Regions from separate parts of the Devosia yakushimensis genome, predicted to be linked through region 3. Evidence: predicted binding sites of a transcription regulator. Region 3 holds the regulator's gene; each other region holds the start of a gene.
What was found. The regulator PhoB, encoded in region 3, activates phosphate uptake and scavenging genes when phosphate is short. The targets are predictions, from matches to a motif close to TGTCATNNANCTGTCAT.
Positions count from the first base shown of each region.

Region 1: the regulator PhoB is predicted to act here: its motif matches at 5,826-5,842, upstream of QQL79_RS04120 (esterase-like activity of phytase family protein).
Region 2: the regulator PhoB is predicted to act here: its motif matches at 3,426-3,442, upstream of ugpB (sn-glycerol-3-phosphate ABC transporter substrate-binding protein UgpB).
Region 4: the regulator PhoB is predicted to act here: its motif matches at 1,795-1,811, upstream of phnF (phosphonate metabolism transcriptional regulator PhnF).

Region 1 covers NZ_BSNG01000001.1:862,895-870,717, reverse strand. The annotation lists gene QQL79_RS04125 (AsmA family protein) at 1-3,384, opposite strand, end outside; gene QQL79_RS04120 (esterase-like activity of phytase family protein) at 3,571-5,754, opposite strand; gene QQL79_RS04115 (ATP-dependent helicase) at 5,962-7,823, shown strand, end outside.
Region 2 covers NZ_BSNG01000001.1:1,564,324-1,572,146, forward strand. The annotation lists gene QQL79_RS07740 (sn-glycerol-3-phosphate import ATP-binding protein UgpC) at 1-81, opposite strand, end outside; gene ugpE (sn-glycerol-3-phosphate ABC transporter permease UgpE) at 87-935, opposite strand; gene ugpA (sn-glycerol-3-phosphate ABC transporter permease UgpA) at 948-1,832, opposite strand; gene ugpB (sn-glycerol-3-phosphate ABC transporter substrate-binding protein UgpB) at 1,919-3,247, opposite strand; gene QQL79_RS07760 (class I SAM-dependent methyltransferase) at 3,479-4,117, opposite strand; gene QQL79_RS07765 (TetR/AcrR family transcriptional regulator) at 4,151-4,696, opposite strand; gene QQL79_RS07770 (MFS transporter) at 4,840-6,009, shown strand; gene QQL79_RS07775 (MBL fold metallo-hydrolase) at 6,175-7,011, opposite strand; gene QQL79_RS07780 (TatD family hydrolase) at 7,012-7,794, opposite strand; gene metG (methionine--tRNA ligase) at 7,797-7,823, opposite strand, start outside.
Region 3 covers NZ_BSNG01000001.1:712,232-720,054, forward strand. The annotation lists gene QQL79_RS03390 (SIMPL domain-containing protein) at 1-92, opposite strand, end outside; gene QQL79_RS03395 (fumarylacetoacetate hydrolase family protein) at 288-1,433, shown strand; gene QQL79_RS03400 (aldehyde dehydrogenase family protein) at 1,459-2,898, shown strand; gene QQL79_RS03405 (DMT family transporter) at 3,270-3,692, opposite strand; gene QQL79_RS03410 (DMT family transporter) at 3,689-4,174, opposite strand; gene phoB (phosphate regulon transcriptional regulator PhoB) at 4,477-5,178, opposite strand; gene phoU (phosphate signaling complex protein PhoU) at 5,182-5,892, opposite strand; gene pstB (phosphate ABC transporter ATP-binding protein PstB) at 5,922-6,704, opposite strand; gene pstA (phosphate ABC transporter permease PstA) at 6,778-7,823, opposite strand, start outside.
Region 4 covers NZ_BSNG01000001.1:2,516,341-2,524,163, forward strand. The annotation lists gene QQL79_RS12200 (carbon-phosphorus lyase complex subunit PhnI) at 1-18, opposite strand, end outside; gene phnH (phosphonate C-P lyase system protein PhnH) at 18-557, opposite strand; gene phnG (phosphonate C-P lyase system protein PhnG) at 557-1,003, opposite strand; gene phnF (phosphonate metabolism transcriptional regulator PhnF) at 996-1,751, opposite strand; gene QQL79_RS12220 (DUF1353 domain-containing protein) at 1,917-2,423, shown strand; gene QQL79_RS12225 (TetR/AcrR family transcriptional regulator) at 2,775-3,362, shown strand; gene QQL79_RS12230 (MFS transporter) at 3,359-4,699, shown strand; gene otnC (3-oxo-tetronate 4-phosphate decarboxylase) at 4,696-5,337, opposite strand; gene otnK (3-oxo-tetronate kinase) at 5,334-6,566, opposite strand; gene QQL79_RS12245 (ABC transporter ATP-binding protein) at 6,580-7,650, opposite strand; gene QQL79_RS12250 (carbohydrate ABC transporter permease) at 7,676-7,823, opposite strand, start outside.

The DNA.
Region 1 (7,823 bases), 150 kb from region 3:
GGCGCGTTGCCGCTCGGCATCCTCGGCCCGCAGGATTTCAAGGCGCTGCACCTCAAGCTCGTTGGCGCGCACCTGAATCGCTGCGATCAGCGTCGCCAGATCGAGCGCGGGAGCCGGAGCCAGCAGATCGCCCGATAGCCGCGTGCCGATTTGCGCCGTATCGGCCGAAATAAGGCCATTAGCATCGTCCAGGCCCAGCGGGGTCAGCGAAAATCCGCCATCGAGACCAAGCGTCGCCAGGTTCAGGTTGACATTGCCGGCCAGACGCCCGCCCTGCCCTTCGACGATGAAATTGGCGAGGCGCAGCACGCCGCCCGCTATGGTGAAAGCGCCCGTTGCCTGATTGGCGGTAAACGGCCCCTGCTGCAGCGCGACCCCGATGACGGAGGCCAGCGCCTCTGGATCCATATCGAGCACGTCATCGAGCCCGGACACGGTGGGGAAGACCCGCGGATCGAGTTGATCGACGGCCAGGTTGGTCAGCGTGAAATTGCCTTCCCCAGTCATCGCGCCGAATACGGCGGCCAAGCTCGCGCCAGTCCCCTCGAACCGAACACCACCCTCGATCGTCGCGCCCATGGCGGCGGCGATAGCGGGCGATGCCACCGAATTGAGAGGAACGCCGGCCAGTGTCATCCGCCCGCTGACGGTTTTGTCGACCAGCGCTCCGGCGCAGCAAACCGACAGGTCCAGCGTGGCCCGGCCGCCCCCCAGGCCGGCCTCGAAGCGGGCCAGGCGCAGCCGGCTCTCGTCCCAGCTCAGCTCGAAACTGGCATCCGTCATCCGTGGCACGCCACCTGCGGAAACCAGCGGCGCCGTTATGTTGACCGAACCCCGCGTCTGGCGCGGTGAATCCCCCGAGGCAATAGGCCCTTCGGGCCAGACGCTATCCCCAGGAACAAGCGCAGCGGCGCCGAAAACGGCGGTCGAAAGCCCCTCGATGGAAATCTCGTCGATAGCAAAATTGCCGGCAACAGCCGCAGCATTATTGGTACGCGAGAGAGAAAGCTCACCTGTGAACCCGGTCTCGCCGGACGTGCCCTCAACATTGGTCAGCCGCGCCAGTCGCTCCCCCTCGAAATGGAAATCGGCGCTGCCCTTGGCCATGGGCAGGCTCAGATCGCGCCCCCCGGCGATTTGTGCCAACCCGCCCGCATCGGCAAGCGTGACATCAAGCCGTCCAGTGCCCTGCAGCTCCATATTGGCGCCGAGCACCAGATTGCCGTTAAAGCCGACGCTCTCCTCACCGTGGCTCGCAGTGATACTGCCGGTAAGGCTATTGGCGGGTGTCCCCTCCAGAGCCAAAGCCACCAACATGGAACCCGGCCCGCCGAAAAGCTCGGCATCTCCCAGCCCGACCTGGCGGGTCAGGCCCGCAATATCAGTCGATTCCAGACTGGCATTGAGGCGCAACGGCGATGTCGCCAAAGCCAAGGCGCCGCCGCCCAATTGCAAGCGCGCATCAAGGTTGGCGACACCAAGCACACCGTCCAGCGTCAAGGTCTGGCCATTGCCGCCCTCCCCCGCGCCGAGGTCAAAGGCAATGTCTCCCGGGGCGGAAAGCGCCAGGAAATCCCGCCAGCCCACGGGCATCTGCAGCGCATCATAGGCCGCCACCAGGGCCGGAGCGTCGCCGGCGCCAATCCTGATTTTGCCCCTGCCCGAGAGTTGCGGGGCCGCCGGCGCGCCGGTTAGCTGACCGGCGGCATCGAGGCCAACGCCGCCCCAATCCTCGGCCGAAAGCCTGGTGAATTCGACACCACCCTCGGTCCACATACCCTCGGCAGCAAGGCCCGTACCGGTCAGGCCGAACAATTGGGCATTCTGGCCGCTCAGCGCGAAGCTGCCGGTGGGAAAACTGACGCCGAATGCCGGGCCCGCCGACATATCGGGCAGCAAGGCGCCGACGATCGTGCTGCCGCTGCTCCCCAAATCATCGAAATGCCCCACGACGTCCAGCCGCTTTTCCGCGCCAAAGCCGATGCGAAGCTCCACCCCATGGGTATGGCCATCCACGGTCAGTCGCCCACTGCTCAGGCCGAAAGCGTCCTCGCCCAGCATGATACGCCCCTCGAGCCTGCCAGGCTGATTGAACAGGGGATTGCTCTCCAGCGGCCTGCGCCAGAGCACGGCCAGACCGTCCAGCCGGGCGCTATTGAGCGAAGCCTGCCCGCGGAATGCTGGAGCCCCACCCTCGTCGCTGAGCGTGCCGCTGGCTCGCAATTCTGTCTCGCCGGGCAGGCCGGCGATGAATTGTTCGATCTGCCAGACCGAACCATCGGTGCGGGCATCGGCCCGAACATTGCGCAGCGCAAAGCCGCGCAGCCCGATTTCGGCCAGATCGACCCCCACGCGCCCAGGAAGTGGCGGAATGACCGGGGCCGGAAGCTCGGACAGCAGACGCACGATCTCATAGGGTTGCGTTGCCGCATCTTCCTTGGCGTCACGCGGGGGCAGCGCGAAGACGCCGCCGGAAATCACAGCATCAAAGCTGGGCCGCGCGCCGAGCTGAATGCTCGCGGCACCGGTCAGCCGTGTTCCCGCCCGGTTTTCATCGGGCCGCAGCGTATAGCCCGTGAGCACGATACGATCTGTCGAGCCCGTGATTCGGCTTTCGAGTACAAGATCGCCACGAATATCGTCGGCGCGCTGGGCGGAAGGCGGGCTCTGCCGATAGGTCATGGCGCCATCGAATTTGGGGGCCATGCCGGCACTCAGCAGTCCCTCGACGGCGAAGGAGAACACATCATTATCCGGGCGGATCGACGCGGTAATCCGGCTCGATCCGTCACTGGCCAAGGGGGCAGAGTTGAACCGCACGGTATAGCGCCCACCGCCATAGCTGCCGGAGCCCTGAAATTGCAGCGGACCGGCAAGCCCCGAAAGCTTGAGGTCGCCATCCACGTCGCTCGCCTCAAAGCTCCGGCCGGCCCGGCGGTCCATCAGGCGAACAGTCGCGTCGATAATCGTTGCCTGCGCCAGTGCAATCCCGGTTCCCGTGCCATCTGGGGCAAAGCCGCTACCGAACAGCCCGCTTTCGTCAATGGTGAAATCCACCACCGGCTCGCGCAGCACCAGCCGGGTCACGTTGTAGTGGTCGCGCAGGAAATCCATTAGCGAGAATTCGGCTTCCACACCGCCAACCGTGGCGGCCGGCTCGTCGGGCGATCCCACCAGCACATCGGTAAAGTTCAGGCGTGGCTGGGGCAGCAGCGAGAACTCGATATCGCCGCGAATAATGACCTTGGCGCCCAGCACGCCACCGGCAAGCTCCTCCATGCGCTCGCGATAGTCACCCCATTGGATGAAGCGCGGCGCGATAAACGCCCCGGCGAGCACAAAAATCGCCAGCAGGCCAACGATGATATAGATGCGATTCAGCACGGTTACGCATGGGTCCGGTTTGCGCGCAGAGTTTAGGCGGTTGCGCCCCTCGCGCAAGCCCGCCATTGCCTTGATTCACGGTATGAAATTGTCGGGGCAAAGGCAGTCATCATCACGCCTTTGCGACAGGCAAAACAAAACGGCCGGGCACGAGGCCCGGCCGCTGTCTGATTGAAAGCCTATCGATCACAGCGCGCCGATCGACCAGAAATAGGTCTCGCCCGAGCTGTCATCGACACCGTCATTGTCGGTGATGACATAGCCGGCGCCAGAAGCATCCACGGCAAAGCTCTCGACCTTGTCGACCACATAGCCATTAAGGCTCTTGAGATCAGGGATCAGGTCACGGACCAGTTCCTTGCTGACAACTGGCAATTCGCCACCCAGCTCGACACCCGCAAGTTCGGCAACCGGCACACGGTAGAGCGCCTTGAGCTTGGCGTTCTCGGCAATCTGGTTGTCGCGCTCGATGATATAAACATAGTCGCCATGCGCGGTGATTTCCGACAGGCCAACCCAGGCGCCCTCTGCCGGAGCCTCCAGCGGATAAGCCACGGCGCCCCATTCTTCGGTCGAGGGCTTGTAGCTCACAAGCTTGACCTGACCCTTGGGGTCGTCCTTCCACTCGCGCTGGATCGCGATCCACAGGGTCAGATCGTCACCCTCGCCAATGGCGGTGATCCCTTCCGAACCCGAGCGGGTCTCATTGGCCAGCAGGGCAGCCGGGAACGCGATCTCGTCTTCGATCTCGCCATCGGCATTGACGTGGAACAGCGCATGCGGCGTCAGCTTGGCCGTGTCACCTTCCGAAGCCAGCCAGAAGCCACCTTCCCCATCCAGCGTGATGCCTTCGAGATCGAGCTTCTGAGCCGGAACGCCATTGCGGGTGATGATGGTCTTCTTGACGATGCGGGCAGGCTTGGCGGTCGCATCGATCTCGTAGATCGCCGCTTCCGAGAAGGCACTGTCGCTGACGGCATAGAGGATGCCCGGCTTTTCGGCATCGCCCACCGCACCCGAAAGCGCCGCCCAGCCGATCGGCTTACCGTCGGCATCGAGATCGGACATGATCTGCGGATAGGCCGGCTCGCCTTCGCTGAGCTCGAAGATCATGACATGGGCACCGGCCAGACCGTCCGGCGACAGATCGGTTTCGTTGGCGGTGACATAGAGATTGCGCGACGGAATGGCCAGCGCGCCTTCCGGGCCGATGCCCGAGGGGATCGACTGCCAATATTCGGGCTCGGCACCGGTATCCTTGTAGATGGCGACGAGCGAGGACCGTTCCTGGTTGACGAAGATGAACTTCGTCTCGCCGAACGTGCCCACTTCCATGCCTTCAGGCTCAACGCCCTTGGCATCCGAACGGCCTTCGGGATAGTGGCCGAGCTGGGCCGCGATATATTCCATCGACGGGCCGCTCTCATAGAGCACGGTGCCGTCCTTGTTGAAGATGGTGAAACCGCGCGAGCCGCCTTCGTAGTCGCCTTCATTGGCGATGACGATGCGGTCATTGTCGAGCCACTGGATGGCATCGGGCTCGCGCTTGCGGCCCGGCTGGCTTTCGGTGAAGCTCAGGCGGCCATCTTCGGTCGCATCGATTCCCTCGAGATCGACGGTGCCGGCGCTGAAATCATTGATGATTTCGCCGGTCTCGCCATTGAGGATGACGATGTGGTTGTTTTCCTGCAGCGTCACGGCCAGTTCGTTGGCGCTGTTGAAATCGGTATATTCCGGCTCGGCGTCTTCACCAGCAAAATCGGCCACGCCAGCCAGCTCGGTGACGCGCATCGAGGCGCAGTCGATCGTGCCATTGGCGACGTCGAAGAAGGTGATATTGCCGCTCGGCAGCTGCGGGATTTCACCGTCATTGAGATCTTCATTGCGCTGGTTTTCCATCGAGATGGCGACCAGCGAGGCATCGGCATTCTTGGCGATCGCGTCGGGCTGTCCGCCCAGATCGCAGGTGACCTCGACAGCCTTGGTGGCAATGTCGATAACCGACAGATAGCCGGTGGGGGCGGTGAAATCTTCGGTCGTGTCCGAAGTCACGAGGGCCTTGCCGCCAATGACGGTAACGGAGGTGGGGCCGCCATCGAGCTTGACGAAGCCTGCAGGCTTGGGTGCGGCAGGATCGGTAATGTCGATAAAGCCAATGCCACCCAGCAGGGCGTTCGAATAGACCAGCGTCATGCCGTCTTCGGTGGCCGTGATGATTTCGGCCGAATTCTCAGTGCCTTCCTCGGCGTCAGGATTGTTCAAGGCCACCGGAAAGCTGGCGATGCGATTAAAATACTCGGCGGCATGGACCGAGGCAGTCGTCGCGAGCAGCGCGACCGTCAGCCCCGTCAAAAGTTTTGGCGTATGCATGAAAATGAGCCCCCTGGTAAGGATACGGGGCTCGGATTAGTGCCGCTGCAAGACCGTTGGATGACACAGATATGACGGATCAATGACAGGCCGGCATTCTGTACAGCGGGCCCGGTAATCCCTATATTGCACCGTGAACAAAATAAGATTCGATCTCATCCCCACGGTGCCGCCAGAGCTCGGCGCGACGTGACGGAAAGGCCATAGATGCCCGGCAACGCCCACAATACCGAACGCCCGCCTGCCGGGTCGATCACCAGCCAGTTCGGCCGGCGCGAGACGCCTGACTACCTCACTGGCCTCAATGAGGAGCAGCGGCTTGCGGTGGAGACGACCGATGGTCCGCTGCTGGTGCTGGCCGGCGCCGGCACAGGCAAGACGCGCGTGCTGACAACGCGCATTGCCCACATCATCAATACCAATCGCGCCTGGCCGTCCCAAATTCTGTCGGTGACCTTCACCAACAAGGCGGCCCGCGAGATGAAGGAGCGGATCGAGAAGCTTGTTCCCCGGCTAGAGGCCATGCCCTGGATGGGCACGTTCCACTCCATCGGCGCCCGCATCTTGCGCCAGCATGCCGGCCTGGTGGGTCTGACGAGCACCTTCACCATCCTCGATACCGACGATCAGATCCGGCTGATCAAGCAATTGCTTGAGGTCGAGAATATCGACGAGAAGCGTTGGCCTGCCAAGCAGTTCGCCGGCATGATGGATGCCTGGAAGAACAAGGGCCTGTTGCCCAAGGACGTTTCGCCGGCCGAAAGCGGCGGCTACGCCAATGGCCGCGGCGCCAAGCTCTATGCCGATTACCAGGCCCGCCTGAAGGTGCTCAACGCCGCAGATTTCGGCGACCTGCTGCTCGAGTGCATCCGCCTGTTCAAGGAACACCCCGACGTTCTGGCCGAATTCCACCGTAAATTCAAATACATGCTGGTCGACGAATACCAGGACAGTAACGTCGCCCAGTATCTCTGGCTACGGCTTCTCGCGCAGGGAAAACCGGCCTCCGAAGCCAATATCTGCGTCGTCGGCGACGACGATCAATCCATCTATGGCTGGCGCGGCGCCGAGGTGGACAATATCCTGCGCTTCGAAAAGGATTTCCCGGGCGCCAAGGTGATCAAGCTCGAGCGCAATTACCGCTCGACCTCCAATATCCTCAAGGCCGCTTCCAATCTCATCGCCTTCAATGAAAGCCGCCTCGGAAAAACCCTGCAGACCGATGTCGGCGAAAAGGGCGAGCTGGTTTCCGTCACCCAGGTGTGGGATTCCGAAGAGGAAGCCCGCACAGTCGGCGAAGAGATCGAGCAATATCAGCGCGCCGGCGACAGCCTCAACTCCATGGCGATCCTGGTCCGCGCCTCCTTCCAGATGCGCGAATTCGAAGAGCGCTTCATCACACTGGGGCTGAATTACCGCGTCATCGGCGGCCCGCGCTTTTACGAGCGCAAGGAAATCCGCGATGCCATCGCCTATCTGCGCCTTGTCGCACAACCGGCCGACGACCTGGCTCTCGACCGCATTATCAACACCCCCAAGCGCGGCCTTGGAGACTCGACGGTCCAGTTGCTGCACAGCGCGGCCCGCGCGGCTAACGTACCGCTGCTCTCCGCCATCCGCATGCTGGTCGAAACCGAGGAACTCAAGCCCAAACAGCGCACAACCTTGCTCAGCCTCGTTTCCCAGTTCGATGACTGGGCGTTCCACGCCCAGACCTTGAAGCCCTTTGAACTGGTCGAACGAATTCTCGAGGAGAGCGGCTATACCGACATGCTCAGCGCCGACAAGTCGCTCGAGTCGGAGGGACGCAGGGAAAACCTCAAGGAACTCAGCCGTTCGATGGAAGAGTTCGACACGCTCGGCGGCTTCCTCGAACACATCGCCCTGGTGATGGATCGCGACAGCACCGAGGCGAGCGATGCCGTCACCATCATGACCCTGCACGGGGCCAAGGGTCTGGAATTCAACACCGTTTTCCTGCCCGGCTGGGAGGAAGGCACCTTTCCCAGCCAGCGCTCGATGGATGAAAGCGGCCGCGCCGGGCTCGAGGAGGAGCGGCGCCTGGCCTA
Region 2 (7,823 bases), 850 kb from region 3:
AATGGCCAGGTCGAGGCTGTGGATTGCAGTGACGCCGCCGGCATAGACCTTTTTGACGCCTGAAATGTCGATGCTTGCCATGGTGCTTATTTCTCGGTTTCGACCAGGCCTTTGACGAAAAGGCGCTGCATCAGGATGACGACAAGGACGGGGGGCAGCATGGCCAGCATCACGGCGGCCATGACAAAGTTCCATTGCGGCTCGGAATCGGCCGTAGCGGCCAGCCGCTTGATGCCCATGACGACCGTGTAATAGCGGCTGTCCGTGGTCACCAGGAGCGGCCAGAGATACTGCACCCAGCCATAGATGAAGAGGATGACGAAAAGCGCCGCGATATTGGTGCGGCTCAACGGCAGCAGGATATCGCGGAAGAACTTCATTGGGCCTGCTCCGTCGACACGCGCGGCCTCCATCAGCTCGTCCGGCACGGTGAGGAAGAACTGGCGGAAGAGGAAGGTCGCGGTGGCCGAGGCAATCAGGGGGATGATGAGGCCCGGATAGGAATTGAGCATTCCCAGGTCGGACACGACCTTGAAGGTGGGGATGATGCGCACTTCGACCGGCAGCATCAGCGTGATGAAGATGATCCAGAATGCCAATAGCCGGAACGGGAACTTGAAGAAGACGATCGCATAGGCCGACAGGATCGAGATGATGATCTTGCCCACGGCGATCAGGATGGCCATGACCAGCGAATTGAGCAGCATGATCGACAGGGGCGGGGCCCCGGCGCTCGATATGCCCTCGTTGAGCATGAAGCTGTAGTTTTCGATCATATGCGGCCCTGGCAGCAGGGGGACCAGGCCGCGCATGAAATCACCCGGACCATGGGTCGAGGCGATGAAGGCCAGGTAGACCGGGAACACCACGATCACGACGCCCAGGATGAGGACGAGATGCGTGAGAAATGCCAGAAAGGGTCTGTTTTCAACCATTTGCGCCGCTCCCTAGTATTGCACGCGCCGCTCGACGAAGCGGAACTGGATTGCGGTGAGGGCGATGACGATCAGCATCAGGACAACCGACTGCGCTGAAGAGGAGCCGATATTGAGGCCCAGGAAACCGTCCGAATAGACCTTGTACACCAGGATATTGGTGGCCTGGGCCGGCCCGCCCTGGGTCGTCGCATCGATAATGCCGAACGTATCGAACATGGCGTAGTTGATGTTGACGATGAGCAGGAAAAACGTGGTCGGGGACAGCAGCGGAAAGACGATCGTCCAGAAGCGCTTGAAGGGACCGGCGCCATCGATGGCCGCGGCTTCGATCAGCGATTGCGGCACCGATTGCAAGCCCGCCACGAAGAACAGGAAATTGTACGATATCTGCTTCCAGCTGGCGGCGATGATGACCAGGACCATCGCATCCACGCCGTCCACCCGATGGTTCCAGCTCACGCCGATTGCCCGCAACATATAGGGCGCAATGCCGATCGTGGGGTTGAACATGAACCACCACAGAATGCCCACCACCACCGGCGCCACGGCATAGGGCCAGACCAGCAATGTCGTATAGAGCCGATTGGTCCGCAATACGCGATTGACGGCCACGGCCAGCAGCAGCGACAGGCACATCGAAAGCGCGGTGACGCTGATGGCGAACACCGCCGTCTTGCCCAGCGAGCCGAGATAGCTCGCCTCGCCAAACAGCCGCCGGTAATTCTCGAACCAGACGAATGTCGTCTTGAAGCCGAATGGATCTTCGCGCTCGAACGAGGATTTGACAGCCTGCAATGCCGGCCAGATGAAAAAGATCAAGGTCACTGCGAGCTGCGGAACAAGCAGCACATAGGGGAGGACCTTATTGGGGAAAATGGTTCGCTTGGCCTGCATGCTCCGCCTCATTCACGCCGTGTCTGATGCACGGTTGCCCCACCCTGGAGAGGGTGGGGCGGGTTTAACGATCGGTGGAGCGCCGCTTACTGGTTGGCGGCCTCGAAATCGCGCAGGATCTGGTTGCCGCGTTCGACTGCGGTATCCAGGGCTTCCTGGGCGGTCTTGGAGCCAGCAAGCATGGCTTCGAACTCTTCATCCACCACGGCGCGGGCCTGGGTCAGGTTGCCGAAGCGTACGCCCTTGGAATTGGCGGTCGGCGTGCCGCGGGTGATCTGCTGGATGGCAATGTCCGAGCCGGGGTTCTGGCCGTAATAGTCCTGCGACTGGCCAAGCTCATAGGCGGCATTGGTGATCGGCAGATAGCCGGTGGCCTGGTGCCAGGCTGCCTGCACTTCGGGCTGGCTCAGATAGGTATAGAACTGGGCCACGCCCTTATAGACTGCGGGGTCCTTGCCATTGAGCGTCCACAGGGTCGCGCCGCCGATGATCGAGTTCTTCGGATCGGTGGTCACGTCGTCATAATAGGGCAGGGGTGCGAAACCGACTTCAAAATCCTTGGCGTTGGCAATGACGCCGGCACGCGATGCGGAGGAATTCATGTAGATGGCGCATTCCTGCGCGTAGAATTTGGGCGGAGCATCGGCGCCGCCGCCGGGGCCGCCATATTGGAACAGGCCGTCATCAGCCCATTTCTTGAGATTGTCCCAGTGCTTGACCTGGACGGGGCCGTTGAACGTGAATTCGGTGCCAAGGCCACCAAAGCCGTTTTCCAGCGTGCCATAGGGCTGATCGTGGATGGCCGACAGGTTTTCGGTCTGCACCCAGGTAATCCAGCCGCTGGTGAAACCACACGAGGCGGCGCCCGATTCCATGATGGTGCGGCTCATCGTCTCCAGTTCGGCCCAGGTCTTGGGCGGCGTATTGGGATCGAGGCCGGCTTTTTCGAACACGTCCTTGTTGTAATACATGATCGGGGTGGACGAATTGAACGGCATGGAGAGGATGTTGCCGTCAGTATCGGAATAATAGCCCGTCACCGGGGCCAGAAAGCCCGACGGATCCCACGGTTCGCCATTATCGGCCATCAACTGATAGACGGGGTAGACGGCGCCTTTGGCGGCCATCATCGTGCCGGTGCCCACCTCGAAGACCTGCACGATCGCGGGCTGCTCATTGGCGCGGAAAGCGGCAATGGCGGCGGTCAGCGTTTCGGGGTAGGTGCCTTTATAGGTCGGAACGATTTTGTATTCGGTCTGGCTGTCATTGAAGCCCTGGGCGATTTCTTCGAGCTTCTTGCCAAGCTCGGCATCCATGGCATGCCACCAGGCAATTTCTGTTTGGGCCGAGGCGGCAGGCGCATAGGCGAGGGCGGCAACTAGGCCCGTCGACAATAGCAGCGCAAATTTCTTCATGGGGTCGTTCCTCCTGTTCTTCAAGCAAAGGATCTCCGTCCTCGCACTGCCAGTGGTAGCAACGAGATGTTCATTTGGTAAAGAGACGATTTCAAATGAACATAGATGGACGGAATGAGATGAAACACGCTCAAGCGGTTTGGACCCGCTCAAGGCAATCGCTCACTACGATGTTCATATGAAAGGCTTGTGACAGCGATCGGGCCCGATGGCGCGGGCCTTGCGGCCATGTCACCGCTTGCGTGCGACGATGTAGGGCAGGCTTTCGTTGCCCTTGCTGGCATGGCTCTCGGTGGCGAGAATCTCAAAACCCGCATCGGCCAGGTATTGGCTCAGCTCATTCGCCCGGAAAGCGCTGGCATGGGGCGCTTGACCTATCGCGTGCATGGCGGGCAACAGCACGAGCCGTATGAGCGGGTTCATATCGCCAAGGCAGGGGGTCTTGGAAATAAACAGGCCGCCGGTCTCGAGCAATGTATTGATGCGCCGAAGCGTGCCGGGCAGATCGCGCACCAGATGCAGATAGTTGAACCCCAGCACGGCTTGGACCTGCATGGCCTCGGCAGCGAGCTCCTCCGCAATCGCCACGCGGAAGGTGAGCCCGGAAATGGGCGCCGCACTGTTCTTTTCCCTCGCGATCGCGATCATCTCGGGGGATATGTCGGTGGCGACATAGCTTCGGACATTGCCGGCGAGCAGCAGGGCGGTCGACCCCGTGCCGCACCCCAATTCCAAAACCTGGTCGTCGGGCCTTAGATAATCACGCGTCCTGGCCAGCGTTCGCTCGTATCCCGCCTGATCGGCAACCGGCGCCGCAGCATAGCGCCGCGATGTACGGTCCCAGAAACGTGCATCGTTTGCGGTATTCATATAAGGCTCCTTCAATTCCGCGTGGGCGCGCTATCAGCTGGTCACCTTGGCGATCAGGGCCCGGACTTCGCCGATGGGGATCAGGTCCTTGCGTGCGAAATTATGAATTGTGGTGCCCTCGATGATCGAATCGAGTGCCCGAGCCGTCTGGGCGTCGAAATGCGTCTCCAGCGCCGCCCGGCTCCGCGCCATCCAATCCGCGACGAGCGACTTCAATTCATGGTGCCGGGCCATATAGGCATAGAGCTCCAGCTGCAGCGTCATGTTCCGGTCGGTGAGCCAGACGTCTCCACAGATGATCCGAACGACCGCCTCCCGCGCTTCCTCCACATTCCTGGCAGCTTCCAGCGTGATCCTGAAGCTCTCGGAAATCTCCTGTGAGAGCTGCTTGAACGCTTCGGCAATCACCTCCTCAAGGCTGGCGAAGTGGTAGGTCATCGAACCCAATGGCACGTCTGCCGCCTCGGCGATGCGTCGATGCGTGGTACCGGCCACGCCCTGTTCGGCGATAACGTCCAGGGCGGTGGCGATGATGCGGTTGCGTCTGTCCGGCTCGTACCGGCGGCTGAGCTTGGTCATGCTTCGATCATGTCCTGCAATGGCAATGATTCCAACCCATCACCCGTTGCGTACATATGTACTATAGTGTATCGGATACGCAAAACTTGGGGTCAGTATCGCCGGAATCGACCGGGCGAGGACCATACCGGCAGGGACGGATCATGAGCAGCATTTCCATCGACGCGTCTCAGCATGCTCCATCGGGCTCGCGCGAGCAGTGGTCGACACGGGCTGTTTTCCTTGTTGCTGGCCTGGCGATGGCCGCCTGGGCGCCGCTCGTTCCCTTTGCCAAGGATAGGGTTGGCGTGGAGGAGGGGGCATTCGGCGTCCTTCTGCTGTGCCTGGGCCTTGGCTCGATCCTCGCCATGCCGGTAACGGGCATACTTGCAAGCCGCCATGGTTGCCGACGGGTCACGGCCTGCGCGACCGTGGTCCTCGCGGCCGCTGTGCCTCTCCTGGCGATCGCGGACACCGTCGTCGCCCTGGCGCTATCCCTTGCGCTTTTTGGCGCCAGCGTTGGTACACTCGACGTCGCCATGAATATTCAGGCGGTCATGGTCGAAAAGGACAGCGGTCGAAACATGATGTCGGGTTTCCATGGTCTCTTCAGCGTGGGCGGCATCTTCGGTGCTGGTGGGGTCAGCCTGCTGCTTGCCACGGGCCTCAGCCCGCTCAATGCGACATTCATCGTCAGCGCCATGCTGCTCCTTCTCTTGCTCGCATCCTGGAAGGGCCTGCTTCCCTATGGCAATCGGGACGAGGCGGGCACTCCGGCTTTCGTCATGCCGCGCGGCATTGTCCTGTTGATCGGCTTGCTCTGCTTCCTGGTTTTCCTGGGGGAGGGCGCCGTGCTCGATTGGAGCGCGATCTTCCTCATTGGCGCCCATGGTGTCGAGGAGACGCAGGCGGGCTTCGGCTACACACTCTTCGCCGTGGCCATGGCAATCGGCCGCCTCTTTGGCGATCACCTGGTTAAGGCCATGGGCGGAACCAGGATTGTCGTCCTGGGCGGGGCATTGGGCGCGCTTGGTTTTTGCCTTGCTGTCTTTGCTCCCACCCAGCCACTGGCATTTGCCGGCTTCCTCCTGGTGGGATTGGGTGCTTCGAACATTGTGCCGGTCTTCTTCACCGCCGCGGGCGAGCAGAAGCGCATGCCACAAAGCCTGGCGATCGCAGCAATCACCACGATGGGTTATGCGGGGATTTTGGTCGGGCCCGCAGCAATCGGCTTCGTTGGCCAACACTGGAGCCTTGCCACCGGCTTTATTCTCGTTGCCATCGGCCTGGCATTCGTCGCCATAACCGGCCCAATCGCATCACGCCGAGGTTGATCCCGAGGCAGGAAGGCCAGCTGGGCAGGGCAGAATGGCAGCCGTTTGCATCACAGTTGCAGCGTCTGCAACGTCCGTTTCTCGCCACACGCACAATTCGCATAATATATATTATGGAACTAACGGATGCGCCGAAACCCCAGGTTTCCGGCCAATCCGACGCCCCTAGAGGTTGAGAATGCGTCCGGCCAGGATGTCGATCTGCATGCCGTCGAACGCTGGCATGACGTTGCCAGGCGTGGATGCATCGGTGGCCCGGTAATCGAGGTCGATATGCATATTGGTCAGCACCGCCTGCTGCGGTGCGAACCTGCCGATCAGGTCCAGCGTCTCCGGCAGGCTCAGATGGCTGGGATGTGGCGTCGGTCGCAATGCGTCGATCACCCAAAGCGCTAGTCCCGTTATCGCCTCGTGCGATTGCGCCGGAAATCCCGACAGATCGCAGCAATAGGCAAAGTCGGCGATCCGGAAGCCCAGCGATGTGATATCGCCATGCGCCTGTTCGAATGATTGCACCGCGATAGTGCCGCCCGGTCCCTCAACGATGATTTCGGCCCCGGCCTCGATCTCATGGGCATTGAGGATCGGCGGATAGGAACTTCCTGGCGGAGCCGCGAAGCAATAGCCGAAGGCCTCGCGAATGCGTGCCCCGGTGGCCTGGGTGAAATAGACGTCGACCAGCCGTCGATTGTGCAGAGCCAGAACCCGCAGATCGTCGATGCCATGTGTATGGTCGGCGTGCTCATGGGTGTAGAATACGGCCTCGACACGATCGACCTCCGCGTCGAGAAGTTGCTCCCGCAAATCGCAGCCGGTGTCGATGAGCACGCGCGTCGGCTCGTTGCTGCCTTCACTCCAGCCTTCGACCAGCAATGAGCAGCGGCGGCGCCGGTTGCGCGGCTCGGCCGGATCGCAATCACCCCAGACATTGCCAATGCGCGGCACGCCGCCCGACGAGCCGCATCCCAGGATCGTCGCGATGATCCTTTGTGCAGCCGGCATCTAGGCGCTCAAGCCGGTTTTCGAGAAAAGCCGCGCGAAATTCGCCGTAGACTGCTGACCGAGCGTCGCCAGGTCTATGCCCCGGACTTCGGCCAATTTCTCGGCTGTATGCCGAACGAAGGAAGGCTCGTTGGACTCGCCGCGATGCGGGATCGGCGCGAGATACGGAGCATCGGTCTCCACAAGATAGCGGTCGGCCGGAACGATCTTGGCCACCTCGCGAATTTCCTCGGCATTCCTGAAGGTTATGATGCCCGAAAACGAGATGTAGCCACCCAGGGCAAGCGCGCGCTTCGCCAGGTCTGCTCCGGCCGTGAAGCAATGCAAAACAAAGGGGAAGGCCCCCTGCCCGCTTTCTTCCTCGAGGATCGCCGCCATGTCATCGTCGGCCGAGCGGCTGTGGATAACCAGTGGAAGACCTGTGGATCGGGCTGCCGCGATATGCCGGCGCAGACCCGTTGCCTGCGCCTCACGCGGCGCATTGTCATAGTAGTAATCCAGCCCCGCCTCACCGATCGCAACGCAGCGCGGATGGGCAGAAAGCCTGATCAGATCGTCGGCCTGGATATGCAATTCCTGATCCGCATTATGCGGATGCGTCCCAACCGAACACCAGACGTTCGGGAAACGTTCCGCGATGGCGGCATAAGTGGAAAAGTTATCCACACGTGTGGATATCGTCACCATGCCGGTGACGCCGGCCGCCGCCGCGCGCGCCATCACGCCCTCGATATCGCCAGCGAGAGCATCGAAGTCGAGATGGCAATGGCTGTCGATCAGCATGGTCAGGAAGCCTTGCGCTCGAGCCGTGC
Region 3 (7,823 bases):
CCGCGCCCCTCGATGGAAATCGAACCGGCATAGGCTGGCATGGCGAAACCGGCAACAAGAGCGAGAGGGGCGAGAACGGCAAGGCGACGCATGGGAACCTCCATAAAATGTGGCGATGGGAGCAATCCCCATCCATTGCGTCAGTATTGCGGCGCACATGAACCCAAGTTGAACGCGCGTGTGGATATTCGGTTCATAGCAAAAAGTATGACTTTAGGTCCGCCGCACTTGCGCCTGGGGGAACTGCCGGTTACTCACAAGCCTGGCGTTTTTAGGGGAGACTGGACGTGAGGCTTTATCCGGATGGGGTGCTTGTCGGCCGGGCCCGAATTGCCGGGCATGACCACCCCAGAATCGTGACTGTGCGCGGCGACCAGCTGGTGGATATCACCAGCGCGGGCCGGGCCACGGTGCGCGATATCGCCGAGTCCGGGGCGGCTGCCGAGCATGTGCGTGATGCGGCCGGACAGGTGCTTGGTGGCGTCGACGCCATCATGGCCAATAGCGCGGCGGCCACGCCCGATGCGTCCATTCCTGTCCTGCTGTCGCCTATCGATTTGCAATCGATCAAGGCCTCGGGCGTGACCTTTGTGGTGTCCTTGCTCGAAAGAGTAATCGAGGAACAGGCACGGGGGGATAAGTCGAGGGCCGATGCGCTGCGCGGGGAAATCCTGGGGTTGATCGGCACCGATCTCAGCGAATTGGTGCCGGGCTCGGAGACGGCGGCCAAGGTCAAGGCGGCGCTGATCGAAAAGGGCGTGTGGAGCCAGTATCTCGAAGTGGGGATCGGGCCGGACGCCGAGATTTTCACCAAGGGCCAGCCGATGAGTTCGGTGGGCTATGGCGCCGAAGTGGGCCTGCACCCGATTTCGAGCTGGAACAATCCCGAGCCGGAAGTGGCTGTTCTGGTGACCAGCAAGGGCGAAATCATCGGCGCGACGCTGGGCAATGACGTCAATCTGCGCGATGTGGAAGGCCGCTCGGCGCTGCTGCTGGGCAAGGCCAAGGACAATAATGCCTCGGCTTCGCTTGGGCCGTTTATCCGCCTGTTCGATGGCGATTTCACGCTCGAAACCATCAAGCAGGCTGAAATTGCGCTGCGTGTGGAAGGCGAAGATGGCTTCGTACTCGATGGGCATTCCTCGATGAGCCAGATTTCGCGCACGCCCGAATCCCTCGTGGCCGCCACCATTGGTGGGCATCATCAATATCCGGACGGGCTGGTGCTCTATCTGGGCACCATGTTCGCGCCGGTGCAGGATCGTGGCGGCGCCGGCAAGGGTTTTACCCACAAAATTGGCGACACTGTCTCGATCTCGACATCGTCGCTGGGCACCCTATCTAACAAGGTGAACCTCTCCACCAAATGTCCCCCCTGGACCTATGGCGCCAGCCATTTGCTGCGCGATCTGGCCAAGGCAAATCTTCTCTGATCTCTCCCCCCGAAAGGCATATGATATGACCCAATTGCACAAGAACCTCATCGACGGGGAATGGATCGGCTCGGATGGTGTGGAGAACATCAACCCGTCCAATACGGCCGAAGTGGTGGGGCTTTATGCCCGCGCGACCGCCGAGGAAACCAAGCAGGCCATTGCCGCGGCCAAGGCCGCATTTCCGGCCTGGTCGCGTTCGGGGATTCTGGAGCGCCATGCGATCCTCAGCAAAACCAGCCAGGAAATCATCGCGCGCAAGGCCGAGCTGGGCGAACTGCTGAGCCGCGAAGAGGGTAAGACCCTGCCCGAAGGCATTGGCGAAGTGACGCGCGCGGCGCAGATTTTCGATTTCTTCGCCGGTGAAGTGCTGCGCCTGGCTGGCGAAGTGCTGCCCAGCGTGCGTCCGGGCGTGGGTGTCGAGATCACGCGCGAGCCGATCGGGGTGATCGGCATCATCACGCCGTGGAATTTCCCGATTGCCATTCCGACCTGGAAGATTGCCCCGGCGCTGGCCTATGGCAATACCGTGGTGATCAAGCCAGCCGATCTGGTGCCCGGTTCGACCTGGGCCATTGTCGATATCCTGGTGCGCAACGGGCTGCCCAAGGGCGTGCTCAACCTGGTGATGGGCAAGGGTTCGGTCGTAGGCCAGACCATTCTCGACAGCAAGGATGTCAACGCCATTTCCTTCACCGGTTCGGTGGGCACCGGCAAGCGCGTTGCGGCTGCCTCGATCGAGCATAATCGCAAGTTCCAGCTCGAAATGGGTGGCAAGAACCCGACCGTGGTGCTGGATGATGCCGATCTCAAGGTGGCGGTCGAAAGCGTGGCACAGTCGGCCTTCTTCTCGACCGGGCAGCGCTGCACGGCCTCTTCGCGCGTGATCGTGACCGAGGGGATCCACGACAAGTTCGTCGAGGCGTTGGCCGAGCGCACCCGCAACCTGCGGGTTGGCGATGCACTGGCCAAGGATACGGAAATCGGCCCGGTGGTCGACCCCAGCCAGCTCAAGCAGGACACCGACTATATCGCCATCGGCAAGGCCGAAGGCGCCAAGCTGGTGGCCGGCGGCGAGCTGGTGAAGGCTGCGACCGAGGGCTATTTCCTCCAGCCGACGCTGTTCACCGAGGCGACCAATTCCATGCGGATTTCGCGCGAGGAAATCTTTGGGCCGGTGGCTTCGGTCATCCGGGTGAAGGACTATGAAGAAGCGCTGGCGACGGCCAATGACACCGAATTCGGTCTCAGCGCCGGTATCGTCACCACCTCGCTGAAATATGCGACGCATTTCAAGCGCAATGCTGAAGCCGGCATGGTGATGGTCAATGTGCCGACGGCAGGTGTGGATTTCCACGTACCGTTCGGCGGCCGCAAGGGCTCGAGCTACGGCGCGCGCGAGCAGGGCAAGTATGCGGCTGAGTTCTTCACCGTGGTGAAGACGGCTTATACCGCCGCTGGTTGATTGGTACGCATTTTGTTGCATCCTTGGGGCTCCGCTTTTGCGGGGTCCTTTTTTTGCGTGCGGAAGCGCCGCCTGGTGCGGTTATCGAATAGACGGACGGACCCCGAGGCGGCATTTGCCTCGAAAGTGATTAGTATGAGACGCATGCCGCCTCGGGGTGCCGGGACTTTATCGGACGGCGCGATCGCAGACCCCAGCGTTTGCCGTAGCGCCCGCCCGATTGCCTTGTCCGCTCGACCCGGAGCAGAGCGCGACCCCCACTCCCCCGGCTGGCCTCCGGACGCTCGTCGCTGCAGCGCCGCCCGTATCCCGGAAGATGGAGGCAGTATGCGGGAGGTTTTGGTGGCGGGGATAAGAGGGATAGATTGGGGCTACCGCCGCCGCTGTGTCAGCGCCATGCCGCCCAGGATGAGCACTACTCCTAGCGCGCTGGCCCAAAGGGTCGAGGGGGCACCGCGGGCGAGGTCGAGCAGGACGCCGGAAACCATCTGGCCGCCGATGACCAGAAGAGCGGTGTTGACTGCGCCGATACGGGGAATGAGCCAGCTGCCGGAGGCGACGAAGATGACGCCGATGGGGCCGCCGATATAGGCGTGCCAGGGGGCGTCGGCCGCTCCGGCCGGGATCAGGCCGCCAATGGCGAGGCCCAGCGCGGTAAGCGCGACGAAGCCCACAAGGTGGTTCCAGAACGAGGCGATCAATGGGGAGCTTGAAAGGGCTAGGCGCCCATTGAGCTGGCGGCTGAGGCCGACCAGAAGCCCGGCCAGCACGGCATAGAGGATGGGGACGATCACGGGCGTCCTCCCATGCCGACAAGGATGATCAGGGCACTGCCGGCCAGGATCAGGAGCACGGCAGCGAGATCGCGCCATTCGAGGCGGCGTTTGGGCAGGCCGAACAGGCCCCAGCGGTCGGCAGCGAGGCTGAAAACGACCTGGCCGGCCAGACCCAGAGCCAGCGTTCCGGCCAAGGCAAGCGGGGAGTTTACCGTGGTGGAAGTCAGCATGACCGTGGCGGCGCCCGATATGCCCCCGAGATAGGCCCAGAGTGGCGCGCGAGGTTTTGGTTCGGAAGCGGCAGCCGGACGGTGGCGGTAGAGCAGGGCGAGGAAGACGAGAGCGGCGACGGTACCGGTGCCATGCGCTGCCCAGGAGGAGAAGAGGGCATTGCCGTAGCGGCCCAGTTCGCCGTTGAAAAAGACCATCAACGTGAGCAGGCCGCCGGTGCCGAAGGCGATCAGCAGGTGCAGCGGGTTGAGCCGGGATGTGGAGGACATTACAGGCGACTCGAGGGAGGGCGGTGGGGGGATGGTAGCATGGGCCCTTTTGTGGGGTAGTGGTTACCATCGAGCCTTTGTGGCTTCCCTCACCCCTCCCTGGCCCTCCCCATCAAGGGGAGGGTGACATCGAGTTGCTGGGATTTCTGTTCCTACGTGGCCATTGGAGTACCCCCTCCTAGCCTCCCCCTGATAGGGGGAGGGACTGGCCGGTGGGGGTGCGCTGTGGCCTGCCGTTTCTATGCGCACAAACGAAAATCCCCGCTTTCGCGGGGATTTCGTAGTGAGGATGCTTTTGGGGGTCAGGCGACTTGGGCGAAGCGTTCGTCGAAGGCGTAGCCGGCGCCGCGGACGGTGCGGATAGGGTCGGATTCGCGGCCGCGATTGATGGCGCGGCGGAGACGGCCGATATGCACGTCGACGGTGCGCTCATCGACATAGACATCGTTGCCCCAGACGCCATCGAGCAATTGCTCGCGCGAATAGACTCGGCCGGGATGGCGCATGAGATATTCGAGCAGGCGGTATTCGGTGGGGCCGAGATGGACGTCGCGATTGGCGCGGCGGACGCGGTGGGTGGTGCGGTCGAGCTCGAGATCGCCGACCTTGAGGGCGGCCGTTACCAGATTGGGATTGGCGCGGCGCAGCAGGGCATGAATGCGGGCGATCAGCTCAGGCACGGAGAAGGGCTTGACGATATAGTCGTCGGCGCCGGTCGAAAGACCGCGAACGCGCTCTTCCTCTTCGCCACGGGCGGTGAGCATGATGATCGGCACGCGGGCGGTTTCCTCGCGAGCACGCAGGCGCCGGCAGAGTTCGATACCCGAAATCTCCGGCAGCATCCAATCGAGCAGGATGAGGTCGGGCAGCTTTTCGTGGATCTGGCTCTGGGCCTCATCCCCGGTTTCCGCGGTGACGACGCGGAAACCTTCGGCTTCGAGATTGTAGCGCAGGAGGATGGCGATATCGCCTTCGTCCTCGACGACGAGAATAGTTGCCGGCATGGGCTAGGCCTTGAGCTGGGTACGATGCAGCTCCACCACTTCGGATGTGAGCTGCTTGCCAGTCTGCAGGTAATAGGCGCGTTCTGCGATATTGGTGGCGTGGTCGCCGATGCGCTCGAGGTTCTTGGCACAGAACAACAGGTGAGTGCAGGGCGTGATGTTGCGCGGATCTTCCATCATGTAGGTGAGCAATTCGCGGAACAGGGAGGTGTACATGGCGTCCACCTCGTCGTCGCGATTGCACACTTCGATGGCGCCGGCGGAGTCGCGGCTCGAATAGGAGTCGAGAGCATCCTTGATCTGGCGGAGGACCAGATTGGTCATGTTCTTGACGCCGTTATAGAAGGTCGGCTGCAGGTTGAGGCCTTCGAGCTTGAGCGAGCGGCGGGCCAGCTGCTTGGCCATGTCGCCGACACGTTCGAGATCGGAAGCGACATGGATGGCGGTGATGATCGAGCGCAGGTCGGACGCCATGGGCTGGCGGCGGGCGATCATGGAGACGGCCATGTCGTCGATCCGGCGCTGCATGTCGTCGATGCGCTGATCGGCGATGATGGTGAGATCGGCCAGCTCACGGTCCAGGCGCAGCAGCGCCTTGGTGCCGTTCTCGATGGCGACCTCGACCTGACCGCCCATTTCGGCGATCGACTGGGCCAGGGCGACGAGCTCGTCATTGTAGGACGAGACGATATGTTCGGGGCCGGAAGTGGGCATGTCGTTGTCTCTCTTGGTCCGGGGTTCGATCAGCCGATGCGGCCCATGATGTAGTCCTGGGTCTGCTTGTTGACCGGATTGGTGAAGATGTCTTCGGTGACGCCTTCCTCGATCAGATTGCCCAGGTGGAAGAAGGCCGTGCGCTGGCTGACGCGGGCGGCCTGCTGCATGGAGTGCGTCACGATGACGATGGTGTAGTTCTCGCGCAGCTCATCGATCAGTTCCTCGATGATGGCGGTGGCGATGGGGTCGAGGGCCGAGCAGGGCTCGTCCATCAGGATCACTTCGGGGCTGACGGCGATGGCGCGGGCAATGCAGAGGCGCTGCTGCTGGCCACCGGACAGGCCGGTGCCGGGTTCGTTGAGGCGGTCCTTGACTTCCTCGAACAGGCCCGCCTTGCGCAGGGAAGATACCACGATCTCGTCAAGGTCGGTCTTGGAGCGGGCCAGGCCGTGAATCTTGGGGCCATAGGCGACGTTGTCATAGATCGACTTGGGGAAGGGGTTGGGCTTCTGAAACACCATGCCGATGCGGGCGCGCAGTTCCACGACGTCGAGGCTGGGATCGTAGATGTTCTCGCCATCCAGCTCGATCAGGCCGCCGACCTTGGCACCTTCGATGGTGTCGTTCATGCGGTTGATGCAGCGCAGGAAGGTCGACTTGCCGCAGCCCGAGGGGCCGATGAAGGAGGTGACAGCACGGTCGGGAATGTCGATCGAGATGCCGTGCAGGGCCTGCTTGGCGCCGTAATGGACGGTGACGTCCTTGGCGTGCAGGCGGATCGGGCGTTCGAGTGCGTCTGTGGGATTCATGGTGGAGTTCACAGTCTGGTGGGTCATTTTAACCTTGCCGGCGAGCATGTCCATTTGGAGCTGTTCCTTCTCACTATGCGCGCTTTTCGAGCTTCGAGCGGAGATAAATCGCGACGCCGTTGAGCATGATCATGACGACGAGAAGCACCATGATCGCGGCGGCGGTGCGGGGTTCGAAGAAATTGCGGTTTTCATTGCCCTGCCAGAGATAGATCTGGACCGGCAGAGCGGTGGCCTGGTCGAGCGGGGTGGCGGGCACGGCGGCGACGAAGGCCTTCATGCCGATCAGCAGCAGGGGAGCCGTTTCGCCCAGCGCATGGGCAACGCCCAGGATGGTGGCGGTCAGGATCGAGGGGAAGGTGACCGGCAGCACGTGATGGAACACCATCTGCGTCTTGCTGGCACCCATGCCGAGCGCCGCCTGGCGCAGGGCGGGGGAGACGCCGAGAAGCGCACCGCGGGTGGCGATGATGATGGTGGGCAGGGTCATCAGGGTCAGCACCAGACCGCCGACGATGGGGGCGGAGATGGGCAGGTGCATGTAGTTGATGAATACCGCAGCGCCGAGCAGACCGAAGACGATGGAGGGCACGGCGGCGAGATTGTTGATATTGACTTCGATGAGATCGGTGAGGCGCGATTTGGGCGCGAATTCTTCGAGGTAGATGGCGCTGGCCACCCCGATCGGCACGGCAAGCAGGATAACGACCAGCATCATCCACAGCGTGCCGACAAAGGCGCCGAGCAGACCGGCACTGGCAGGCGCGGCGCGGCTATCGACATTGGTGAAGATCGACCAGGCAAAGCCGGAGGTGATGGTGCCATTGGTCTCATATTGATCGATCAGGCCGCGGGCCGGGGCCGAAAGCTGCTGCTGGGCATCGCCCAGGTCGCGATTGATATTGCCCTTGATCCAGTTATCGGCATTGGCGGAAGCCAGCACGTCGACCTGGACGGTTTTGCCGAGCAGGGTGGGGTCTTTGACGAAAAGCTCGCGGACGCGATGGCGGGCATCGGTTTCGGCAATGGTCAGGATCTGGCGGGTATCGATCTCGTAGCCGGCCGGCGCGGCGGCGCGCAGCGATGCTTCGATGACCTTGTTCCAGTTCAGCATGGCAA
Region 4 (7,823 bases), 1.8 Mb from region 3:
CGTTGCAACATAAGCCATTAGAGAACCTCCACCTTGGTCGAGCGCGGAATGCCGATAACGGAGGGGCCATCCACCAGCAGCAGGTCGAACCCTTCGGGATACATGCAGAGCTGGGTGCGCAAATCCCAGAATGCTGGGGCAATCCCCAATGCCACCTCGCGCGAGCCATCGATGCCCGGCCCGGTCAAACGCAGGCGATGGCCACGCCCATGGGCCACATTGCCGGCGAGCGTCGCGCCATCGTCGGGATAGAGTGCGTTGCCCCGGCGCAGACGCGGCAGCAGCGTTTCGAAGCCTTCAAGGTTATCGAGAAAGACATGGTCGGCATCTGCGGCATCCCGGACGATCAGCGCGCCGGTCCGTGCTGCGCTCTCCGTCAGTATTGCGTCATCGGCAAAGACCGCGCATTCGATATCGACCAAGGTCTCGATAAGGCCAGCAAGACCGGGCTCCGGCAGGGTTCGGATCTCACCTGGCCGGGCCATGGACCACATCAGCGCTTCAAACGTGGCGTTGCAACGCAGTTCGGCGGCATCGGGCGAAGCAATGGTCAACATCAGAAGGTCTCCATTTCGACGCGCGTGGCTTCCACCTGCCGCATGCGCAATTCGTCTTCCGCTTGCAGGTGATGCTTTTCGTCGGCGAGGAAATCGGCAATCGCCCGGTCATGCCCGCCGGCGGCAAGGCACAGGTCGATGACGGCCATGGCCATGGCGCGTTCGAGGTCGCGGCCGGTGATCATGCCATAGCCGACATGGCCTGCCCCATCGGCGATATGCGCCTCGCTGACCAGCACCTCGCCGAGATGGAAATCGACATTTTCTACGGTGTCGCGCATCGGCACCATGACGAGGCCCGTGCGGTTGGCGATGACATTGATGCCCCCATCCGCGCCGTCCAGCAACGTCTCGGCAAAGGCCTTGAGGCGTTCCGGCCGAGCGCGCGCCAGGATATTGAGAATTGCGGCATGGTCCGACCCGCCGCTGCTGGCTTCGTTAAACATCGTCTGTCCTTTCGACCGGCACTGGCACCGGCTGATCGTTCTCGAAGGTGAATTGCACGCGGTCGCCGGCCCAGACGGCTTCGGAAAAGCCGATATGCCGGCCCTCAAGGTCCACGTCGATTTTCTGCACGATCATCACCGAGTGTCCCGGCCGCAGCATGAGCAGACCCGCCTCGCTTTCGGTGGCGATGCGCGTGAAGACGGTGGTACGCAGCCGCCGGTAATCGGCAATGCCGTAAAAGCGATAGACCTCGGTGACCGAAATGCCGGCCCGGCGGCGCTCGAGCATTTCGGGGAAGCGTTCGGCATCGTGATAGGACCAGCCAACGCTGATGGGCAGATCATTGGCAAAGCCACGGCGCGAAATGGCATAGACCGGCGCGCTGACAGGCACCTGCAGGGCCGCTGCAACACGTGCGCTGGCCGGTATTTTCATTTCCGTCAGGGCTTGGCCCGAAGCGGTCAGGCCCTGGGCCATGAGATTTTCACGAAAGCGCGTGCGCGAGCCGATGACATAGTTGAGCAGCGGCGCGCGCTCGACGAAGGTGCCACGCCCCTGTTCTACCCGCAGCTTGCCTTCGGCCACCAACGCAGCCAGCGCCCGGCGCAGAGAATGCCTGCGGGTATTGTAGAGCACGCACATTTCAGGCTCGGACGGCAATCGCGTATCGGCGGCCAACAGTTCGGAGGTAATCTCCTGGCTGATCCGGTCTCGCACCTCTTCCCAGGACTTACCTTGATTGCGCATGGCCACTCACTCATTCGAATGAGTCATGCTCTACCGACCAAGAATGACATGCGAGTGACGGTGCCGGCGCAATTTCGGAGCAAATGTGTTGCGCGCAGGCTGGTACAAGCTTCACCGGAATCTGCTTGAATTGGGGTCGAGAGGATGGGCAGTGGAGCGGCACCGATGAACGATGACACCCGGCGCGACCGGTTCAGCGGCAAGCTGGTGCTGGTTCTGCTCGACAACAAGATTGCCCCCTCCATCAAGGAAGGCAGGAGTCTGTGGGGGTTGCAGCGCCCGCTGTCCTACAGGCCGGGGGACAGGCAACATGCCATTACCGTACCAGCCGGCTTTGTGACCGATCTGGCCTCAGTGCCCCGCTGGGCCTGGACATTGATTCCGCCGGATGGCCCTTGGGTAAAAGCTGCCATCATCCACGATTTTCTCTATGCCACTGGCGGCACCGGCAAATGGAAGAAACACCCCGCTTCCATCACCCGCTCCGAGCCTTATACGCGGCTCGAGGCCGATACCATCATGCGCGAAGGCATGGAAAACCGAGGGGTCGGCTGGATATCGCGAAACCTGATCTACGCTGCAGTCAGACTGGGAGGGAGGCCAGGCTGGCATGTCGATAGAGCCAGCGGCGTCGGCGATCGCGCCGAAAACTACGTGACCGACCGCCACTAGCCCGGTCATCGAGCATGTTTTCGCCGTCAGGGCGGCACTTGCCCCCGCCTCACGCAACGTGTGCGGCGGCGGGGGCTTGGCCAGACGGTCGGCGCGCCGTCTAGACGGTGCGAGGGACGCAGGCGACAGTGCCCGCGCTCTCGAAATCGTGGCCCGCTGGAGGGGGCAGGAAATGGTGGGAAGCTGCTCTTTTAACTGGTGCAGCGATCAGTCGTTTTCATTCATTTGCCCCCCGGCTATGCCTTGTCACCGGCCATCACTTCCGGCTGGTGAAAATTTAAGGCGTATTACACACATTTCACATATATGTGCAATATGGAACAAACACGAATCTCAGCTGCTCGCGAAAAATTGGCCGATCCGCTTCGCCAGGCCTTTCTCGACTTCGGCTATGAGCAGATGACGATGATCGGCCTTGCAAAAGCCTGCGGGCTGACGCGGCGCGCGCTTTATCATCATTTCGCCGACAAGGAGGAAGCGTTCCGCTTCGTGCTGGAGGTCGACACGCGCATTGCCATGGCGGCCGCGTTTGAAGTGGCGCAGCAGGGGCTCGCGCGGCGGGACGATCCCGTCGAAACTCTGACCCGTGTCATGGATGCCCGCTATGCGATGAACCGGCGGAAGCTCTCGGCTTCTCCCCATGCCGTGGAAATCAACGACCAGGCCTTCCGCCGGGCGCGTGGCATGATGGTGGAGGCGGCTATCGCGTTTCAGGCGCGGCTGGCCGATCTGCTGGTCGAGATGGAACAAGCGGGTCTATTGACCCTGCGGCCGGAAACCCGCCCCGCAGACCTCGCCCAGGCGCTGGCCGATGGCGCACGCGGCTCCAATCAATCGCTGCCGCCGGTCAAGGCTGAGGACTTGCCGGCGCGATACCGGAACATTCTGGGTTCGATCCTGTTTGGCGCTGCCGACCGTCCCGGAGTTGACCGCCCGTGACCAATGCGCAGGATATTTCCGCCCGGCTCGATAGCCTGCCGCTGAGCCGTCTGCATCTGGCGGTGGCGGCCCTCTGCGGCATTGGCCTTTTTGTCGATACTGCCGAACTTTCGTTGGGCAGTGTGCTCTCGGCGGTGTTCTCGGTTCCCGGCAGTCCGCTCGATACGGGCCAATTGGCCTGGCTGCTGGCTTCGGTTTTCATTGGCGGCGCCATCGGAGCGCCATTGCTTGGTTGGCTTTCCGACCGGCATGGCCGCCGCACTGCCCTGCAGATATCGATGGCCCTTGTCGCGCTGCCGTCTTTCGGGGCGGCGCTCAGCAGCGAGGGCACCTGGCTCATCGTTTTCCGCTTTCTCTCGGGCATGGCCTTAGGCGCCTATCCGCCCCTGATGCATGCCTATCTCGCCGATATCCTGCCGCCGCGCTGGCGCGCGCCGCTCGATATGGCTGCTGTATCCCTGGGACTGCTCGGCTGGCCGCTCGTCGCTCTGCTGGTGTGGTGGCTCACGCCCTGGCGGCCACTCGACATCGAAGGCTGGCGCTGGGCCCTGCATGTGGGCGGCGTCATGTCGCTGGGAATCTGCGCCGCTTTCTGGCTGGTTCCTGAATCGCCGCGCAATCTTGCCGCACGCGGACAGCATTTGGCGGCCGAGCGCGCCTATGGGCGCTTTGCGCGGTCGGCGGGGCAGTCCCCACCCCCTGCCCCCTCGTTATCGGCGGTCCCAAACCCATCAACCGGCCCGGCACCACGCCGGGAATTTGGCCGCTATTGGCCACGGCTTGTACTCATCGCCACGATCTATCTGTTCCGGCCATGGGCTACGGTCGGCTTCCCGCTCATCGTGGGAGCGCTGATGATCGCCAAGGGCTATGCGCTCGATCGGTCGCTGCTCTCCATCGGTTTCGGTGGTTTTGGCGCTGCGGCCGGGGCTCTGTTGGCGGCCGTCGTCGTCGACCGGATCGACCGCCGCATGGCGTTGACCTTGGTCAGCGCCGGGTTGATCGCTGCCGGCCTCGTCATTGCCCTGAACACTTCGTATGAGCTGCTGGTGGGCGCCATCGCGGCTTTCAGCTTCCTTGCCGCCATCTATGGTCCCGTGCTCTCAATCTATGCCGCCGAAATCTTCCCGACGGGCATTCGCGCCTCGGCCACGGCAATTGCCTGGTCGATGAACCGCGTCGGCTCGGCCATTGCGCCATTGGCCCTGCTGCCCACCCTGCAAGCAGCCGGCCCGCTCACGACCTTTGCCACCATAGCAATTACGTTGCTGCTCAGCCTCCTGCTCATCGCCCTCTTCGGTCCCAAGGGTCGCGCGCGGTTGTCAGTCGAGGATTAGCGGTTCCTGAGGTGATCGACTTGCCCGGGCGTCAGCACGCGGGGATTTCTGTCGCTCAGCAGCAGATAGAGCTTGGCAGTTTCCTCCAGCTCTTCGGTGGCATATTGGGCGTCCTTCAAGGACTTGCCGGCAACGACCGGGCCGTGATTGGACAGCAGCATGGCGTGGTATGACTTGGCCTTGGCTTCAACCACAGCGAACAGGGCGGGATCGCCGGGCGGATAATAAGGCACCAGCGGCAGCTTACCGACACGCATGACATAATAGGCGGTCAGGGGCGGCAAGAGATCTTCGGGCGGTAGGTCCGGCAATATGCTGACGGCCACGGAATGGGTGGAATGCAGATGCACGATTGCGCCGGCAGACTCACGCTGGCAATAGATGCATTGATGCAGGCCCGCTTCCTTGGTGGGAACGGGACCGGACAGGACAACGCCCTCCGCGGTGATATGGGTCAATTGTTCCGGATCGAGCTCCCCCAGACAGGAATTGGTCGGCGTGACCAGCAGCGTGCCGTCATCGAGCCTCACGCTCAAATTGCCCGATGAACCGGGAGCGAGGCCGCGATCGAACAATGATTTGCCAACGTTGCAGATCTCATCCCGCACGTGCATCTGTTGCGTCAAAATGGCGGTCATACCAGCAGCTTCCATGCCTTGGAGAAGAAGTCGACCGTACCGAAATTCCCAGATTTGAGGGCCAATGCCAATGGCCCCTGACTGGTGACCGCGCGCGTCCAGGGCACGCCCGGATCAATTTCCGGACCTATTTGCAGGGCATTGACACCCAACCCTCCGACAACGGCACCGGAGGTTTCACCACCCGCCACGATAAACCGATTGAAGCCATGCGCTAGCAGACGACCCGCCAACGCGGCATGGAAGCGCTCGACGATCTCGCCGGCCGCCATTTGGCCCAGCTGACGCTGCTGCGCTGCCACCGATTCAGGCGTTGCGCTGGAATAGATGAGCGGCGGCAGGCCGACTGGGCTCTGCACCACGAAGGCCTCGGCATCCTCGATCGTGACCGCGCCTGAGCTGATACTGGACGGATCGATGGCCAGCGCCGGCGCGCCAAGCGCTTTGTAATGGTCTACCTGCCCCAAAGTGGCTTTCGAACATGACCCCACCAACACCACGGCCTTGCCTGAGGGCCAGGTGAGAGAGGGCGTATTACCCGCCACGGCACCAAAATTGGCAGGAAGCCCCATGGCGGCCCCCGAGCCACCCGTCACCAATTTAAGATTGGCCGCGGCCTTGCCGATCCGCAGGAGATCGCCGTCATCGACGGCATCGACAATGGCGATACCGTCGAATTCATTGAACCGGTCGCTCAGGCCGTCGGCGCGAACGTTGGCAATCGGGATCAGCGAAACCGGGCGATTGGACTGGCGGCCGAGCACACGAACAAGGTCTGGGTCGCGCATCGGAGTCAGCGGATGGTCGCGCATTGAGCTTTCCGACAGCAGGCGGTCGCCGACGAACAGATGCCCCTGATAGACGGTGCGGCCATTGGCCGGAAAGGCCGGGCAGGCAATGGTGCCGCTTACGCCAAGAAGATCGAGCAGAGCATCGGTCACCGGGCCGATATTGCCCTGATCGGTGGAATCAAAAGTGGAGCAGTATTTGAAGTAGAGTTGCTGTGCGCCGGCCGCCCGCAAGGCGCTGGCGGCAGCCACGGATTGGTTGACGGCATCCTCGACTGATGCGGTTCGCGATTTCAGCGACACCACAACGGCATCGGCCGATCCGAAGTCGGCAGCATCGGGAACGCCGACGACCTGGAGGACCGAGAAACCCGCGCGGGAGAGAATGAGGGAAAGGTCGGTGGCCCCGGTGAGGTCGTCGGCTATGGCACCAAGCTTCATGCGTCGACGCCTCCTAGAGCCGTTTTCCGGTCGTCTTGTCGAAGAGATGAACGAGATTCGGATCGATCGACAAGGTGATCCGGTCGCCCGGCCCGAGATCGAGGCGCTGTTTGAACACGGCGAGCATGGAAAGCGCGCCATGCGCGACATTGAGGAGCGTTTCCGTTCCGGTCGGCTCGACGACGATGACTTCGACCTCGAGCTGGTTCTGCCCAGGCTGGGCGCCGAGATTGACATGTTCAGGACGGATACCCAGCACGACCGCCTGCCCGACCGCCGCAATGCCGGAATTGACAGCGACCCGCAGATCGCCGGCGACGAATACCGGCTTGCCATCGATGGTTTCGAGGTGGCCGTCGACCATATTCATCGAGGGCGAGCCGATGAAGCGCGCGACGAAAATGTTGGCGGGGCGATCGAACAAATCGAGCGGTGAGCCCATCTGTTCGACATTGCCGGCACTCATGACCACGATCCTGTCCGCCATGGTCATGGCTTCGACCTGGTCATGGGTCACATAGACGGTGGTGGTCTTGAGACGCTGGTGCAGCGCCTTGATCTCCGCCCGCATCTGCACGCGAAGTTGCGCATCAAGGTTGCTGAGCGGCTCGTCGAAGAGAAATACGGAGGGATCGCGCACAATGGCGCGGCCCATGGCCACGCGCTGACGCTGGCCGCCGGAGAGCTGCGCAGGCTTGCGATCGAGCAGCGGCATGAGGCCCAGGATTTCGGCCGCCGCTTTCACCTTGGCCTCGATCTCGGCCTTGGGCGTGCGCGCCAGCTTGAGCGAAAAACCCATATTGTCGGCCACGCTCATATGCGGATAGAGCGCATAGGACTGGAACACCATGGCGATGTCGCGTGCCTTGGGCGGCAGGTCGTTGACCACCTTGCCGCCAATGACGATGTCGCCGCCCGAAATGCTCTCTAGGCCGGCGATCATGCGCAGCAGGGTAGACTTGCCGCAGCCGGAGGGGCCGACCAGGATGACGAATTCGCCATCCGTAATGTCGAGCGACACGCCGTGCAATACGTTGACCGCGCCATAGGCCTTGCTGGCCTGATTGATCTGGATGGATGCCATGGCGTCCTGCTCCTTTGAAATGAGGTCAGCTCTTGACCGAACCAGCCGTAAGTCCACCCACCAGCCAGCGCTGCACGATGATGAAAACACCCAAGGCAGGCAGCGTCGCCACGACGCAGGCGGCCATGAAGGCGTTGATATATTGGGGGCTGCCGCCTTCCGAGGCGAAGTCG